Regions from separate parts of the Agathobacter sp. genome, predicted to be linked through region 2. Evidence: predicted binding sites of a transcription regulator. Region 2 holds the regulator's gene; the other holds the start of a gene.
What was found. The regulator NrdR, encoded in region 2, represses ribonucleotide reductase genes. The targets are predictions, from matches to a motif close to CACAANATNTTGTG.
Positions count from the first base shown of each region.

Region 1: the regulator NrdR is predicted to act here: its motif matches at 4,525-4,538, upstream of nrdD (anaerobic ribonucleoside-triphosphate reductase).

Region 1 is NZ_CDRTEH010000009.1:26,878-34,703, reverse strand. It holds gene ACW6PM_RS08810 (glycosyl hydrolase 53 family protein) at 1-1,528, opposite strand, end outside; gene nrdD (anaerobic ribonucleoside-triphosphate reductase) at 2,046-4,253, opposite strand; gene ACW6PM_RS08800 (MarR family winged helix-turn-helix transcriptional regulator) at 4,670-5,122, opposite strand; gene ACW6PM_RS08795 (ABC transporter ATP-binding protein) at 5,265-7,013, shown strand; gene ACW6PM_RS08790 (ABC transporter ATP-binding protein) at 7,013-7,826, shown strand, end outside.
Region 2 is NZ_CDRTEH010000012.1:37,069-44,894, forward strand. It holds gene ACW6PM_RS09970 (oligosaccharide flippase family protein) at 1-1,293, shown strand, start outside; gene efp (elongation factor P) at 1,353-1,910, opposite strand; gene rpiB (ribose 5-phosphate isomerase B) at 2,029-2,472, opposite strand; gene ACW6PM_RS09985 (YqeG family HAD IIIA-type phosphatase) at 2,514-3,020, opposite strand; gene ACW6PM_RS09990 (hypothetical protein) at 3,017-3,424, opposite strand; gene nrdR (transcriptional regulator NrdR) at 3,470-3,925, opposite strand; gene ACW6PM_RS10000 (YlmC/YmxH family sporulation protein) at 4,074-4,331, opposite strand; gene ychF (redox-regulated ATPase YchF) at 4,407-5,507, opposite strand; gene ACW6PM_RS10010 (PRD domain-containing protein) at 5,776-6,615, opposite strand; gene ACW6PM_RS10015 (glucose PTS transporter subunit IIA) at 6,637-7,826, opposite strand, start outside.

The DNA.
Region 1 (7,826 bases), on a different contig from region 2:
AATCCTTAACACCTTTTGAGCCTGCGGAAAAGAGCTCGCACATGGCATCTGTTTTTGTTTCTCCTATAAAACCGCCTGTTGTCTCATTTCCAACCTGAACCATATCTACAACATCCTTTGATGCATCAATTGTGTTTAATGATTCATTGATAAACTTTTCTACAGCTACGGCTTTCTCATCAACTGTATAGCCCTTCCATGCCTTAGGCACCATCTGTTTACTCGGATCTGTCCAGAAATCTGAGCAATGGAAATCCACAAGCATTTTTATTCCGGCACTGCGGCATGCATCAGCAATTTTCTTTGCGGTTGCCACATCGTTATTTCCACCGCCATATCCATTTCCGTTTGAATCATATGGATCATTCCATACTCTGACACGGATATGGTTTATGCCGTTTTCTGCCAGGAATTTGCAGAAAGCTGTCACATTGTTGATTTCTTTTCCGCTATAATCCTTGTATACAACACCACTGTTGAACTCTGTTATAACAGATGAAATGTCCATTCCCATTATGAAATCAGAGGACAAATCCTTTACCTTTGCAACAACAATATCGTCATTATCTACTGCAGTATCGATTTCAGGCGCCTTTGATGTAATGGTTGTACATGCAGAACCAAGCTCCTTGCCATCAGCATCTTTAAGCTGGGCTACAACATAATACTTGCCGGCTGACTTTGTAGTGTAAGCTGCCTTAAGAGTTTTTCCGGAATCTTTATCGTTTTCTAATGTTCCGTCCCTCAATCCATCTGTGTGGTCGTTCCATGTGTCAACCCACCACCATAAATTTACTCCCTCAGGAAGTTCACTTACTTCTTTTCCATCATATGTAATCTTAGCTTCAAGATTGACTGTATCACCATTTTCTACTGATACTTCTGTCTGGTTTACTGAGATTGTGTAGCCTTTCTGGTTTTCTTCTGAAGAGTCAGTATCATCCGATTTTGTTTCATTAAGCTTTTGAAGCTTGATATTGTCAATATCGCCCCAATAGCCATTCGTAACCTCTCCTCCAATACATATATCAACATCTTGTACAGCTTCAATTGTAAATTCATCAGTCGTAACTGTTTCCCAATTATCCCAGTCTGTTGTAGCCGGAAGTTCTTTAGCCTGTTCCAAATATTTCACATACAGACCTGATTTAACATCTTTTTGTCCATCCTGATCAATTGAAATCCTATAGGTTCCCGGCTCAACGTTCTTGATTGTTTGAGATAACGAATTGTCCCCAGTTATGTTATTTATCTTTGTAAACTGAGTTGTATTATTTTTCGCATACTGATCTTTTGTAACAAAAAGTCCACTTCCCGTTGACTTAGTCCAACCTGTTATACTTCCATCCTCATTTATAGACGACTCAAAATCTCCATTCACCACATACTCTGTGTCTACCCACTTTGCGGTTTCCTCTGCTGCCTTAACCTGCTCTGTGCCCAAATCCGCCACAGCGCTCTGGCTTAGAAGCATTGCAAACACCAGTCCGGCACTTGTTATAGATGCCATTTTTCTCTTCCTGCTCATATTTTCCTCCTTGTTTTTATGCAGTGATAAATGACTATCGAATTTGTAAATATTAAAGCCATTAAGCCACTGACATGCACATTCACAAATTGCATGTCACACATGATTTCATCTGTTTCATGCGCAACAGCGCAATCGGTTGCAATAACTATATTTACAGTTTATACATTAATCGTTTACGTTTCAATAGACATAAACGCCAACTTATTCCTGCGATATTTGGCAAAAATACATTAATTTAATATTTGTAAATATGGGAAAATATACAAAGATTAGTATGTTCAAACGGTTATTCAAGAAATGATATTCACATTGATTTTGTGGAAATTTCACAATAATTTTTACGCGTTTAGAAGTATAATAATTTTTTATGCAAGCTAAATATATTAATATGCATCAGAATTTTCATTTTTTGCATGGGCAATTTGTCAGAGTCCACGGTACTATATAAAAAAGCCGTACCGCAACTTATGAACTATTTTCAAAAGCTGCCATACGGCATATTTTTATTTTACCTCTACAGATGAAGCACTCTCTCTTTAATCTCCTGGGTCCTTCCCTGATTCCAGAACTGTGTGCCGATATATCCGCATGTACGGCGGGCTACACTCATCTTATTCTGGTCACGGTTGCCACAGTGCGGGCACTCCCAGATGAGCTTTCCTGAGCCCTCTTCCTCCACGATTTTGATTTCTCCGTCGTAGCCGCATACCTGGCAATAATCGCTCTTTGTATTCAGCTCTGCGTACATGATATTGTCGTAGATGTACTGCATAACTGAAAGCACTGCAGGGATATTGTCCTGCATGTTTGGTACCTCAACGTAGCTGATAGCACCACCCGGAGACAGCTTCTGGAACTGTGACTCAAACTTGAGCTTGTCAAATGCATTGATCTGCTCTGTTACGTGCACATGATAGCTGTTTGTGATGTAGTTCTTGTCGGTAACACCCTCGATGATACCAAAGCGCTTCTGTAAGCACTTTGCAAACTTGTAGGTGGTAGACTCAAGCGGTGTGCCATATATACTGAAATCGATGTTTGACTCCTTTTTCCACTGCTCACATGCATCGTTTAAGCGCTGCATTACCTTAAGCGCAAACGGTGTGCCCTCTTTTGGCTCTGTGTGTGATACATCCTTCATGTAGCGCACACACTCACACAGTCCCGCATAGCCGAGTGAGATTGTTGAGTATCCGTTGAATAATAACGGGTCTATAACCTCTCCCTTTTTCAGGCGTGCAAGCGCTCCGTTCTGCCAGAGAATCGGTGCCACATCGGATTTGGTACCAAGAAGCCTCTTATGTCTGCACATAAGCGCTCTGTGACAGAGCTCAAGTCTCTCATCAAGAATCTTCCAGAATTTTTCCTCATTCTTTTCTGATGAGCATGCCACATCAACTAGATTTAATGTGACTACACCCTGGTTGAAACGTCCATAGTATTTACGCTTGTTTGGATCAAAGTTCTTTGCTTTTGCCACATTGCCCGCTGTCTGTGAGCATCTGTCCACTGTGAGGAAGGAACGGCAGCCCATGCATGTATACACATCTCCGTCCTTAAGCTCCTTCATGACCTTCTCTGAAATATAGTCAGGCACCATTCTCTTTGCAGAGCACTGTGCGGCAAGCACTGTGAGATCCCAGTACTTTGAATCCTCTGTGATATTGTCATCCTCAAGCACATATATGAGCTTCGGGAATGCCGGTGTGATATATACACCCTTTTCGTTCTTTACGCCCTTTATCCTCTGGTGCAGCATCTCCTCAATGATTGCAGCAAGATCTGCCTTTGTCTGAGGGTCTGATACCTCATTCAGGTACATGAATACTGTGATAAACGGTGCCTGTCCGTTTGTAGTCATGAGTGTGATGACCTGATACTGAATCATCTGCACACCGCGGTTGATTTCTTCCTTGACACGAAGCTCTGCGACCTCGTTGATTTTTTCCTCATCCAAATCAAGTCCAACGCTCTCGAACTCCTTTAGTACCTGCTTTCTGAACTTCTCACGGCTGACCTGTACAAATGGTGCCAGATGTGCAAGCGAGATACTCTGTCCACCATACTGTGAGCTGGCAATCTGTGCGATAGCCTGGGTAGCAATGTTGCAGGCTGTAGAAAAGCTCTTTGGTGTATCAATCATAGTCTCACTGATTACCGTGCCGTTCTGAAGCATGTCCTCAAGGTTTACCAGACAGCAGTTGTGCATATGCTGTGCAAAATAATCCGCATCATGGAAATGGATAAGTCCCTTCTCATGTGCCTCAACTATATCCTCCGGAAGCAGGAAACGGCGTGTGATATCCTTGCTCACCTCACCTGCCATGTAGTCACGCTGTACACTGTTTACAGTAGGATTCTTGTTGGAATTCTCCTGCTTTACCTCCTCGTTATTGCACTCAAGAAGGCTAAGAATCTGCTGGTCCGTAGAGTTTGACTTACGCACGATTGCTCTCTTGTATCTGTAAGTGATGTAGTTTCTTGCTACGGTAAAGGCACGCTTGTTCATAAGCTGGTTCTCTACCATATCCTGTATCTCCTCAACGCTTGGAGAACGCTTCATGTTCTCACATGCAGTCTCCACATTGCTTGCTATTTCCTCAATCTGATCAGCAGTAAGCTTCTCATAGTCCAGCACCGAATCGTTTGCCTTTCTAATGGCAGCTACAATTTTAGCTGCATCAAATATGTCCTCACTGCCGCTTCGCTTGATGATTTTCATGTAAATTTCTCCTCTCTGTATATTATATGCCATAAAATCTGTCATCCTATATATAGTGCTGCCACTTAACCCGCATACTATATATATGTATTTTATCATGTGTAATGGCACAAAATATGCAGCTATAAATGAGATGTAATCATTAATTAATGTCACAGCCCGTCAATGTAAAGCAGGCGTTTCATCAAACAATTACGATATAGCTACATATAAAATGCCATATTATTTAATACAAATCTGTGCATCTGTCTTTTGATGACAATCTAAATTATACAAGATATTGTTGCTATGTCAATACGCTCAACAATATTTTGTAGCATTTTGGCTTATTGCACAAAAAAAGCCACAATATTTATGCTACTTTTTCAACTCTATAGTCATTTTGTTCCCGGTAGTTTCGAATAGTTACTCACCGGTTACATGTTGAGCTCTTCCATATTGTCAATCACCCTGTCCAAAAAACCAAGCATCGTGTCAAACTCTTCCTTAGAAAAGCCTTTGTGCATGGCTTCCTCTATTACCCTTATATTTTCTCTCACCCTGTTTTCGTGGTCAAGCGCTTTTTGCGTCAGCTCAATCCTCTTAAGTCTGGCATCATTTTCCATAGGTGTGCGCACGATATAGCCGTTTTTTTCAAGACTTTTAAGCATATTGGTCACGGTTGCCCCCGACAGGTGAAACTTAGCCTCGATATCCTTTTGAAATATATTTTGGCCCGGATTGTCCATAATATATCCAATCATCATGCCCTGGCTTCGCGGTATACATTCGGTTTTGCTGCACCTTTTTCTGTCAAAATATCTGTCTATGCTCCTGCTGATACGCCCTATCTTGTGTCCTAAATATTTATCCGGTGTAAACTCCTTCATAACTGAAATCCTTTCATAAATTTTTCTTGACAATAAAAAATGTATATCTATAATATAGTTAGCACACTAACTAATTAAATGCAAGCATTTTTTTTTAGTCTGTTTTAATCAAATTAAAATATAATAAGAAAGGACAAAACATATGTTAAAAACATTAGGTGCCCAAATAAAGGAATACAAATGGGCTTCAATTGCGACACCTGTTTTCATGCTGCTTGAGGTGGCTGTGGATACCATAATCCCCCTTCTAATGGCATCAATCATAGACAATGGTGTCAATAAGGGCGACACAAGGCATATCTATATCATGGGTGTGTGGATGATTGTCGCAGCACTGTTTGGTCTTTTGACAGGATGTCTCGGTGCAAAATATGGTGCAAAGGCCGCCATGGGCTTTGGAAAGAATCTGCGTGCTGCAATGTTTCGCAATATCCAGACCTTTTCCTTTGCAAATATCGACAGATTCTCATCTGCGAGCCTTGTCACACGTATGACAACCGATGTGACCAACATCCAGAATGCTTACATGATGATGCTTCGCATGGCTATGAGAGCCCCTGCATCCATAATATGTGCGATGGCTATGTCATTTTTCATCAGCCCTCGCCTTGCGACAATATACTTAATCGCCGTCATCGTGCTCGGAGCTTTGCTGCTTTTCATCAGTAAAGCAGCCATGAAATACTTTGACAGAGCCTTCAAGCGCTATGATGACCTGAATGAAAGCGTACAGGAAAATGTATCCGCTATCCGTGTTGTAAAGGCATACGTCCGTGAGGATTATGAGAAGAAACGTTTTTCAAAGGCAGCAGAAAATATTTACGATGTATTTGTGAAGGCTGAGAGCCTTGTGGTATACAACTCTCCGCTCATGCAGTTTACAGTGTATGCCTGCATCCTGCTAATCAGCTGGCTCGGAGCTCATATGGTGGTAAGCAGCACTCTCACTACAGGTGATCTGATGGCGCTTCTTACCTATTGTATGAATATTCTGATGAATCTCATGATGCTCTCCATGGTTTTTGTAATGATTTCTCTCTCGCTCGCATCCGCAAGACGAATCAGCGAGGTATTAAATGAGCAGAGCACACTGCACAATCCAAAGGAACCGCTTTACGACGTGCCTGACGGAAGCATAAGCTTTAAGCATGTGACCTTCAGATATTCAGACACCGCTGAGACTCCGGTTCTGTCAGATATAAATCTCGACATAAAATCCGGTGAAACCATCGGCATCATCGGAGGCACGGGAAGCTCGAAATCCTCCCTCGTAAACCTGATAAGCCGTCTCTATGACACAGACACAGGCTCCGTAACCGTCGGAGGCCACGATGTGCGTGAGTACGACATGGACACTCTCCGAAACAAGGTAGCCGTTGTGCTCCAGCAGAATGTGCTTTTCTCAGGAACCATACTCGAAAATCTGCGCTGGGGTGACAAAAATGCTACCACGGATGAGTGTATCAATGCCTGCAAAATGGCATGCGCCGATGACTTTATCGAGTCATTCCCTGACAAGTACAACACCTACATAGAGCAGGGCGGAACCAACGTGTCCGGAGGTCAGAAGCAGCGTCTGTGTATCGCAAGAGCTCTGCTTAAAAAGCCAAGGATACTCATACTCGACGACAGCACATCCGCTGTAGATACAGCAACAGATTCAAAAATCCGTGCTGCCCTTGCAAAAACAATTCCGGGAACCACTAAGCTCATCATCGCACAGCGTATCTCATCTGTCATGGATGCTGACCGTATCATCGTGATGAATGACGGAAAAGTGGACGGCTTTGACACTCACGAAAATCTGCTGAAAAATAATGAAATCTACCGCGATGTCTACGATTCACAGACAAACGGCGGAGGAGACTTTGATGAAGGAGGTGCTGCCTGATGCCAGGACCAGGAGGACCAAGGGGTCCAAAACCCAAAATCAAAAATCCCGGTAAGCTTTTTGCACGCCTCATGGGATTTATTTTCAAGAAATATTTACCAGCCTGCATAATTGTTGTGATATGTATCTTTGTAAGTGTACTTGCAAATGTGCAGGGAACCATGTTTACCAAGAACCTGATTGATGACTATATAGTACCGCTGCTTAAGACAGGAACTCCCGACTATGGACCGCTCCTTGCAGCAATGGGAAGGGTTGCCGTATTCTACGGCATCGGAGTCATCAGCACGTTTGCCTACAGCAAAATAATGATCTACGTATCACAGGGTACGATTAAGAACCTGCGTGTTGAGCTCTTTTCCCACATGCAGGATCTGCCAATCCGATACTTTGACTCACATGCGCACGGCGATATCATGTCGATTTATACAAACGATATCGATACACTCCGCCAGCTAATCAGCCAGAGTCTTCCGCAGATACTTAACAGTGCAATCACTGTTGTGAGCGTTTTTGTTTCAATGGTCATATTAAATATTCCGCTCACCGTGCTCACTATTGTGATGGTAATAGTAACAACAGTCGTGACAAAGAAATTTGCAGGCTTCTCGAGCCGCTATTTCCTTGCACAGCAGCGCGACCTCGGAAAGGTTAACGGCTTCATCGAGGAGATGCTCAACGGCCAGAAGGTGGTCAAGGTATTTACCCACGAGCAGGAAAATATCGAGGCCTTCGACAAGATAAACGATGAGCTCTTTGAAAGCGCCTACAATGCCAACATGTACTCCAACATGCTCGGTCCTGTAAACGCAC
Region 2 (7,826 bases):
TATTTATCCAATCCACTTGTGACCGGAACTATTTTTCTGACACTTGCCAGTACAACCAGTCGGTTTATGGGATTTTTCTTTCGCATATTTCTAAATAACGTCATGGGCTCAACAGGTCTTGGACTCTATCAGCTTGTGATTCCACTCATGTCCGTATGCATGTCACTCTGCTGTAACGGCTTTCAGACCGCCACATCAAAGCTTGTTGCAGAAAAGCCTCAAAACAGGCAGACTATACTCCTATGCGCAATAATTATGTCAGCCGTCATCGCACTTTTACTCACAATTATTATGTATTCCAATGCCAACTACATAAGCCTTTATATTTTAAGCGAGCCACGCTGTAGTGCGCTTGTCAGGGCGCTGTCCTTTTCCATACTGCCTGCAGCCATCCATTCCTGCATAAACGGATACTATTACGGCCTAAAAAAAGCTGCCGTTCCCGCTGCCACACAATTAATTGAGCAGACCGCGCGCATCGGCACCTGCTATCTGATATATTCAATACTGTCAGACGGCAGCAGTGGCTTTAAGCCTGTATACTCGATATTCGGCATCGTGGCAGGCGAGGCGTGCGCAACCGTCTTTTCCGTTATCACTGTAAAAAAAGATTTTTCATGCTTTAAATTATCAGTCAAAAGCCTGAAAACAACAGCCTTTGGCATGGCTGCACTTTTCGTTCCCTTATCACTAAACTACATACTGGTAAGCTTTTCATCATCTGTCGAAAATGTGCTTATCCCAAGAACTCTTAAGCTCTACGGACTCTCACCGGCATCAGCCCTTGACCTATTCGGAACCATTTCCGGACTCACCCTGCCTGTGCTTTTATTTCCCGGTGTGCTTTGCAGCTGTGCCTGCGTGATGCTTCTACCATCTGTTTCTGAAGCAAATGCCGCCGGAAAGGATACAAAAATCACAAAAGCCATAAACTCCTGCGCATTATTCGGGCTGTGCTTTGGACTTATATTTACATGCACATTCTATATGCTGTCAGATTTTATAGGGGATTTTCTTTTTTCATCGAAGCTGTGCGGATATTTCCTCAGAAGGCTGTGTTTTCTGTGCCCGCTGATGCACATAAGTGGAATGCTTAGCAGCATACTGCACGGTCTGGGCAAAGCGAAGCAGGTGCTTTTTGTCAATCTGCTCACCTGTGCGATAAGAATACTGATGATTGTTCTTCTCATCCCCCGCTATGGGATAGACGCATATCTGTGGGCTATGCTTGTGTCGCATGTGTTTATGGCTCTTGCTGTCGGGATTCTCACCTGCCACACAACACACAAATAAAAAAAGCCTGCGCATACTCCAAGCATACCGGAATATGTGCAGACTCATAAAACTACAGATTATACACGTGAAAGGTACTCACCTGTTCTTGTATCAATCTTGATAACATCGTCTGTCTCAACAAAAAGTGGTACATAAACTGTAGCACCTGTCTCAACTGTAGCAGGCTTTGTAGCGCCTGTTGCTGTATCACCCTTGAAGCCAGGCTCTGTCTCTGTAACAGTAAGCTCAACGAAAAGTGGTGGCTCAACTGCAAATACATTGCCCTTGTGTGAGCAAACCTTACACATCTCATTCTCTTTTACAAACTTGAGAGCATCGCCAACCTCATCCTTTGGTAAGTCAATCTGGTCATATGTCTCAACATCCATGAAATGATAGAAATCATCATCTGCATAAAGATACTGCATATCCTTACGGTCAATGTGTGCTGTAGGGCATTTCTCTGTTGGACGGAATGTCTTCTCAACAACACCACCACTGATGATATTCTTTAACTTTGTACGTACAAATGCTGCACCTTTTCCTGGTTTAACATGCTGAAATTCGATAATCTGATAGATGTTTCCCTCGAACTCGATAGTAACACCGTTTCTGAAATCTCCTGCTGAAATCATTAGTTACTTCCTCCTTAAATCGTGCGAGCCTAAGCTCTCTCATTCGTCCATTTTACAATAAAAAGCAATACATTTCAAGTATTTATTTTCTATTGTATGAATTTGTATTGGTTTTATATTAGTTTCTTGCCTCGATATCTGATATCATGGCTACTCTCTTGGCATGTCTGCCACCCTCAAACTCGGCTGTCAGATAAGCCTTTACGATGTCCTTTGCAAGCTCAACACCCACAATTCTCTCACCAAAGGCTATGATGTTGGCATTGTTATGCTGTTTTACAAGGCGTGCTGTGGCTGTGTCTGAGCAAACTGCCGCGCGGATTCCGTTGACCTTGTTGGCCGCGATTGAGATACCCACACCTGTACCGCATATCAGTATTCCGCAGTCAAACTCGCCCGATGCCACTGCATTAGCCACCTTCTCACCATACTCCGGGTAATTGCAGCTCTCACTTGAATCTGTACCGAAGTTTGTCACCTCGTGACCCATGCTCTCAACGTACTCCATTATTGTCTTTTTAAGCTCAACTGCTGCGTGATCGTTTCCGATTGCAATCTTCATAATATATCTGCCTCCAAAATATTTATATTAATAGTTAAAAATTATTTATTTACTTTCTTCAAATGCCGCTTATAGCAAGCAATTACAGGCTTTTCAATAAAGCGCTTAAGCACAATCTGTATCTCCTCATGCGGGTCAATAGGTGCTACAAGTATCGACCTGATGCCGGTAAGATTGGCTCCGATGATATCCGTAAATATCTGATCTCCCACAAACAGAGTGTTTTTCGTATCTGTGCCAAGCCTCTCCATCGCAGCACGATAGCCTGATGGCTTGGGCTTTCCCGCCTTGTAGATATACTTTATTCCAACCTGCTTCGCAAAGCTCTTCACACGCGGCTCCTTATTGTTTGAAAGCACCAGGCACGAAAATCCAAGCTCCTTAAGGTGCCCAAACAAAGCAATCGCCCGCTCATCAGCAGGCGAACCATGAGTCACAAGGGTGTTGTCGATATCAAAAATGACACCCCTGTAGCCCTCCTTATATAATTTATCAAAATCTATGCTGTATGTCGAGTCAATGTACTCTCCCGGGTATAAAAAACTCATAGTATAAAATTCTCTGTCTCCCTGTTAATCTGTTCATTCAAGGCTGCCTGCTGCATAACCATACCATCCGCACTGCCGACAAAATGCTGATACTGCTGCAATACCTTATCCTTGTCTAAATCGGATACAGCCTTTGTGACATCAAGTGAGCTGATATCACTGTCAGCACCCTTAAGCTCATAGCTCGCATTGGAATCATATGTATTTGCATAATCAAGCGAGGTAAAGCTCTGCCTTGCCCTTGCAGCCTCATAATCAGCTGTATCATCAGTAGCAGAAGCCTGTGAAGCTGTGTCATCCACTGCCTGCTTCGACCTCATAATCTGGCTGTTTCTAAGCTCGTTTAACCTTATGGAATTGTATGAATAAAAGCCTTCGCTCGGGCGAATACCGGAAATGTTCATACGCACCTTCCTATCCTGTTCTAAATAAATCCTGCTGCCTAAACACTATTTGGTGTCAAGCATCTTTTTAAGCTCTGTCATAAAGGTGTTGACATCCTTAAACTCTCTGTAAACTGATGCAAACCTCACATATGCTACCGCATCAAGGTCCTTTAATCTGTCCATAATAAGCTCTCCGATGAGTGATGTGGAGATTTCCTTTTCCTCTCTGGCAAAGATTTCTATCTCAACCTCATCTACAAGCTTCGAGATTGTATCTGCTGAAATTGGTCTCTTGTGACATGCAAGAAGCACGCCCTTTTCAATCTTGGAGCGGTCATACTGCTCTCTGTTATTGTCCTTTTTTATAACGATGAGGGGAATCGTCTCCACCTTCTCATATGTAGTGAAACGCTTGCCACAATCATCGCACAGCCTTCTGCGCCTGATAGAACTGTTGTCATCAGCCGGTCTTGAGTCTATTACTCTTGTGTTGTCACTACTGCAAAATGGACACTTCATGCTGTACCCTCCGTAGATATCTTATAATATGAATGGCAAAAATATCTTTCTGTATTTAAAAAGACCTATACACAGTTTAGTATATCTATACTAATTTTTGTTGTCAATATGTTTTGTACTGATTTTGACTTTTTTAGCACTTTTTTAATCACAACAGCTTACGCCTCATATCAGACTCACATATATTTACTAATATTATATCGGGTCCTATCTTCACAATCTTAACCCATGGAATACAATATTCGTAATCCCTGCAAAATATTCCCATATATTTTCCCGGTCCCGGCACGATAATCGCACAGATTTTGCCACAGACCGGGTCAAACTCCAAATCCCGCACGTGTCCGATGAACCTGCCCTCCTCCACGCTCACAACCTCTTTTTCGCATAAATCCAGAAAACGCATAAAACAGACCTCCCTTGGTCTATCTTATGCGTTTCTTTTTGATTTTGTGCTTATAAAAGCGTTTTATTAATAAAATTATACATTAAATCTGAAAAGGATTACATCTCCGTCCTTAACAACGTACTCTTTTCCTTCCATGCCTACGATACCCTTTTCTCTTGCGGCTGCAAGGCTTCCGTTGTCGAGAAGATCCTGATAGTTGACTACCTCTGCCTTGATGAAGCCACGCTCGAAGTCAGTATGTATCTTGCCGGCTGCCTGTGGCGCCTTTGTGCCCTTCTTTATGGTCCATGCACGGCACTCATCCTCTCCTGCTGTGAGGAAGGAAATCAGTCCGAGAAGTGAATAGCTGGCTGCTACAAGCTTATCAAGACCGCTTGACTCTACACCTAAATCCTCAAGGTACTCCTTCTTTTCGTCCTCATCGAGATCTGCAAGCTCCTGCTCTATCTGTGCACAGATAACAAATACCTCTGCGCCCTCTTCCTTTGCCATCTCTCTTACCTTTGCAACGTGTGGATTGTTTGCGCCGTCATCTGCGAGGTCGTCCTCTGATACGTTTGCAGCATAGATGGTAGGCTTTGCTGTAAGGAGATTATAGCCCTTGAACCAAAGCTGAGCATCCTCATCATCAGGCACCTCAAAGGTTCTGGCCATCTTTCCGTCCTCAAGATGAGCCTTTACTGCCTCGACAAGCTCAAGCTCCTTTGCAAGTGTCTTGTCCATTCTTGCCTGCTTTGCAATCTTTGCAATTCTTCTGTCGAGAATCTCAACATCCGAGAAAATAAGCTCAAGATTGATTGTCTCGATATCTCTTGCAGGGTCTACAGAGCCATCTACATGGATGATGTTTGTGTCCTCAAAGCAGCGCACTACGTGCACAATTGCATCTACCTCACGGATATTTGCAAGGAACTGGTTTCCAAGTCCCTCACCCTTGCTGGCTCCCTTTACGAGACCTGCGATATCAACAAATTCGATTGTTGCAGGTGTAACCTTCTTTGTGTGATAGAGCTCTCCGAGCTTTACGATTCTCTCGTCAGGCACTGAAACGATACCTACGTTTGGGTCGATTGTGGCAAAAGGATAGTTTGCTGAAAGCGCTCCTGCCTTTGTGAGTGAGTTGAATAATGTAGACTTTCCGACGTTCGGAAGTCCGACGATTCCGAGTTTCATGGTATATATATCTCCTTTAAATTGATTTTCGTATGTATTTTGTGTCAATTGGTTGTTGATACAAGTATATAGTGTATCACACTAAGGAGGATTTGTACATAATCTTACGCAAATCCCCATTCGCTTTATCTATTTTCTTACGCAAATCCCCATTCGTTATATCTATTTTCTTACGCAAATCCCCATTCATTTCTTCCATCACAGTACTTTTTTCACGAAAAAACCTTCCCACACATAACCTAATATGCAGGAAGGTTTTCACATTTTATCATTCACTTACCATCTCATCGCACTTAATCTGCTCGATATGTATGGCAAGGTAGCCTGTCTCATTGTCCAGAAACTCATGATTTAAGTCCTTTCCAAGCTCCTTGCATATCTCACCTGCAAGTGCGAATGACTCCGGGTAATTTTTCTCGATAAACTGATTGAGATCAACCTTTAATTTCTCTCCGGTCGCGGCTCTTGATACCATGTGGCGGATATGGTTCATGAGGCGGTTGTAGGCCATAGTAGTGACGTCTATGTGCTTTCCAATCTTTTCCTCTATAAATGTGGCGCATTTTCGAACTGCTGCCGCCATCTCCATGGCATCCGATACCTTTGAATTGTTTAAGGATGTATGAATATGAAGAGTAATGTAGCCAATCTCATCATCAATTATATCAATTTGTTTTTTATCCTTTAGTATATGACGTATATTCTCAGCTATCTTGTATTCCTTATAAAACATCACACGAATGTCATCGTTTAAAGGATTGCTGATCTGTTCTTTGTTTTCCATACGCTTTACGGCAAATGCTATATGATCTGCCATAGGGAACAATATGCTCCTGTCTATATGTCCAAACTCATGCTCTGCATCATCTAGCAGTGTGTTTGCTATCTCAAGATACTCCGGCTCAATGGATTTTACTATGTCCTTTGCCGGCCCTCTATCCCTTGTCTGGGTCAGCTCATACAGTGAATCCTCATCCGTTGGCTCAATAGACTGTGTGATTTTCTTTCCAAAGCCCACACCCTTGCCGACTATCAGATATTCTCTTGCGCTCTTGTCCTTTACCGCAAGCACTGTATTGTGATTTAAGACCTTTGTGATTCTGTACATATCATTCCCCCGGCATTTATATTACTTCTCGTAGGTGTCAACTGCGTAGAGAGGCTCTCCTGCCTTAATCGGTCCGTCTGTGATAAGGCGGATTTTCTGATTATCCTTTAGCTCTGTGCAGATGACAGGAGTGGTAACTGATGGTGCGTTTGCTTTTAAGTAATCCAGATCAAGCTTCATAAGCACATCGCCCTTCTTCACCTTCTGTCCTGCCTCAACCTGTACGTCAAAGCCTTTACCCTCGAGCTTTACTGTATCAATTCCTACATGGATTATCATACCAATTCCTGAGTCGGTTGTAAATCCCAAAGCATGCTTTGTATCAAAAACGAATAAAACCGTTCCATCCTCAGGTGCTACAACGACTCCCTCCTCAGGTGTGACTACCGCTCCGTCACCCATCATTTTACTGGCAAATGCCTCATCCGGCGCTGTTGAGAGGTCTGCTGCTACTCCTGTCATAGGGCTTGAGATTATGACTGTGCTTGTCGGCTCTTTTACGTCGCCGGCTTCCTGTGCTTCTTTCACATCAGATTCCTGTGAATTATCTGAAGCTGTGTTTGACTCTTCTGTTTTTGAACCAGTGGCCGAAGCTGCTCTTTCGTTCTTTGCTTCATCTGCGCCAGCTGTATTATTTGCTACTGCGTCATCCTCGAAGTGTTCCTCTGTCACACTCGAAAGATAATCCTCGAGGTCAGACTTTATTACCGTTACTCTCGGTCCATAGATAATCTGTACGCCCTGTCCCTTGTGCACGACTCCTGATGCTCCTGTTGATTTAAGAAGCGCATCGTTTACCTTGTCAGGGTCTATTACTGTGATACGAAGCCTTGTCGCACAGCAGTCCACATCTGAGATATTGACTTTGCCGCCGAGACCTCGTGATATAGTCTGTGAGAGCTCGTCTACAGTCGCTTTGTCGTCAGAAGCTTTTGTATCCTTGGCAGTTTTTCTTGCATTTACATCTGCCTTGGTGTAGAGCTTTGTCTCTGTATCGTCATCCTCACGGCCCGGAGTCTTGAAATCAAACTTCTTTATAAGGAAGCTGAAAATAAAGTAATACAGTAAGAAATATACTATTCCCGCCGGAATCACGAGCATCCAGCTTGTCTTGGCATTGCCCTGCAATATACCAAACAGGAAGAAATCAAGCAGTCCGCCTGAGAAAGTAAGTCCTACCGCAATGTTTAAAATATGCGCTATCATGTATG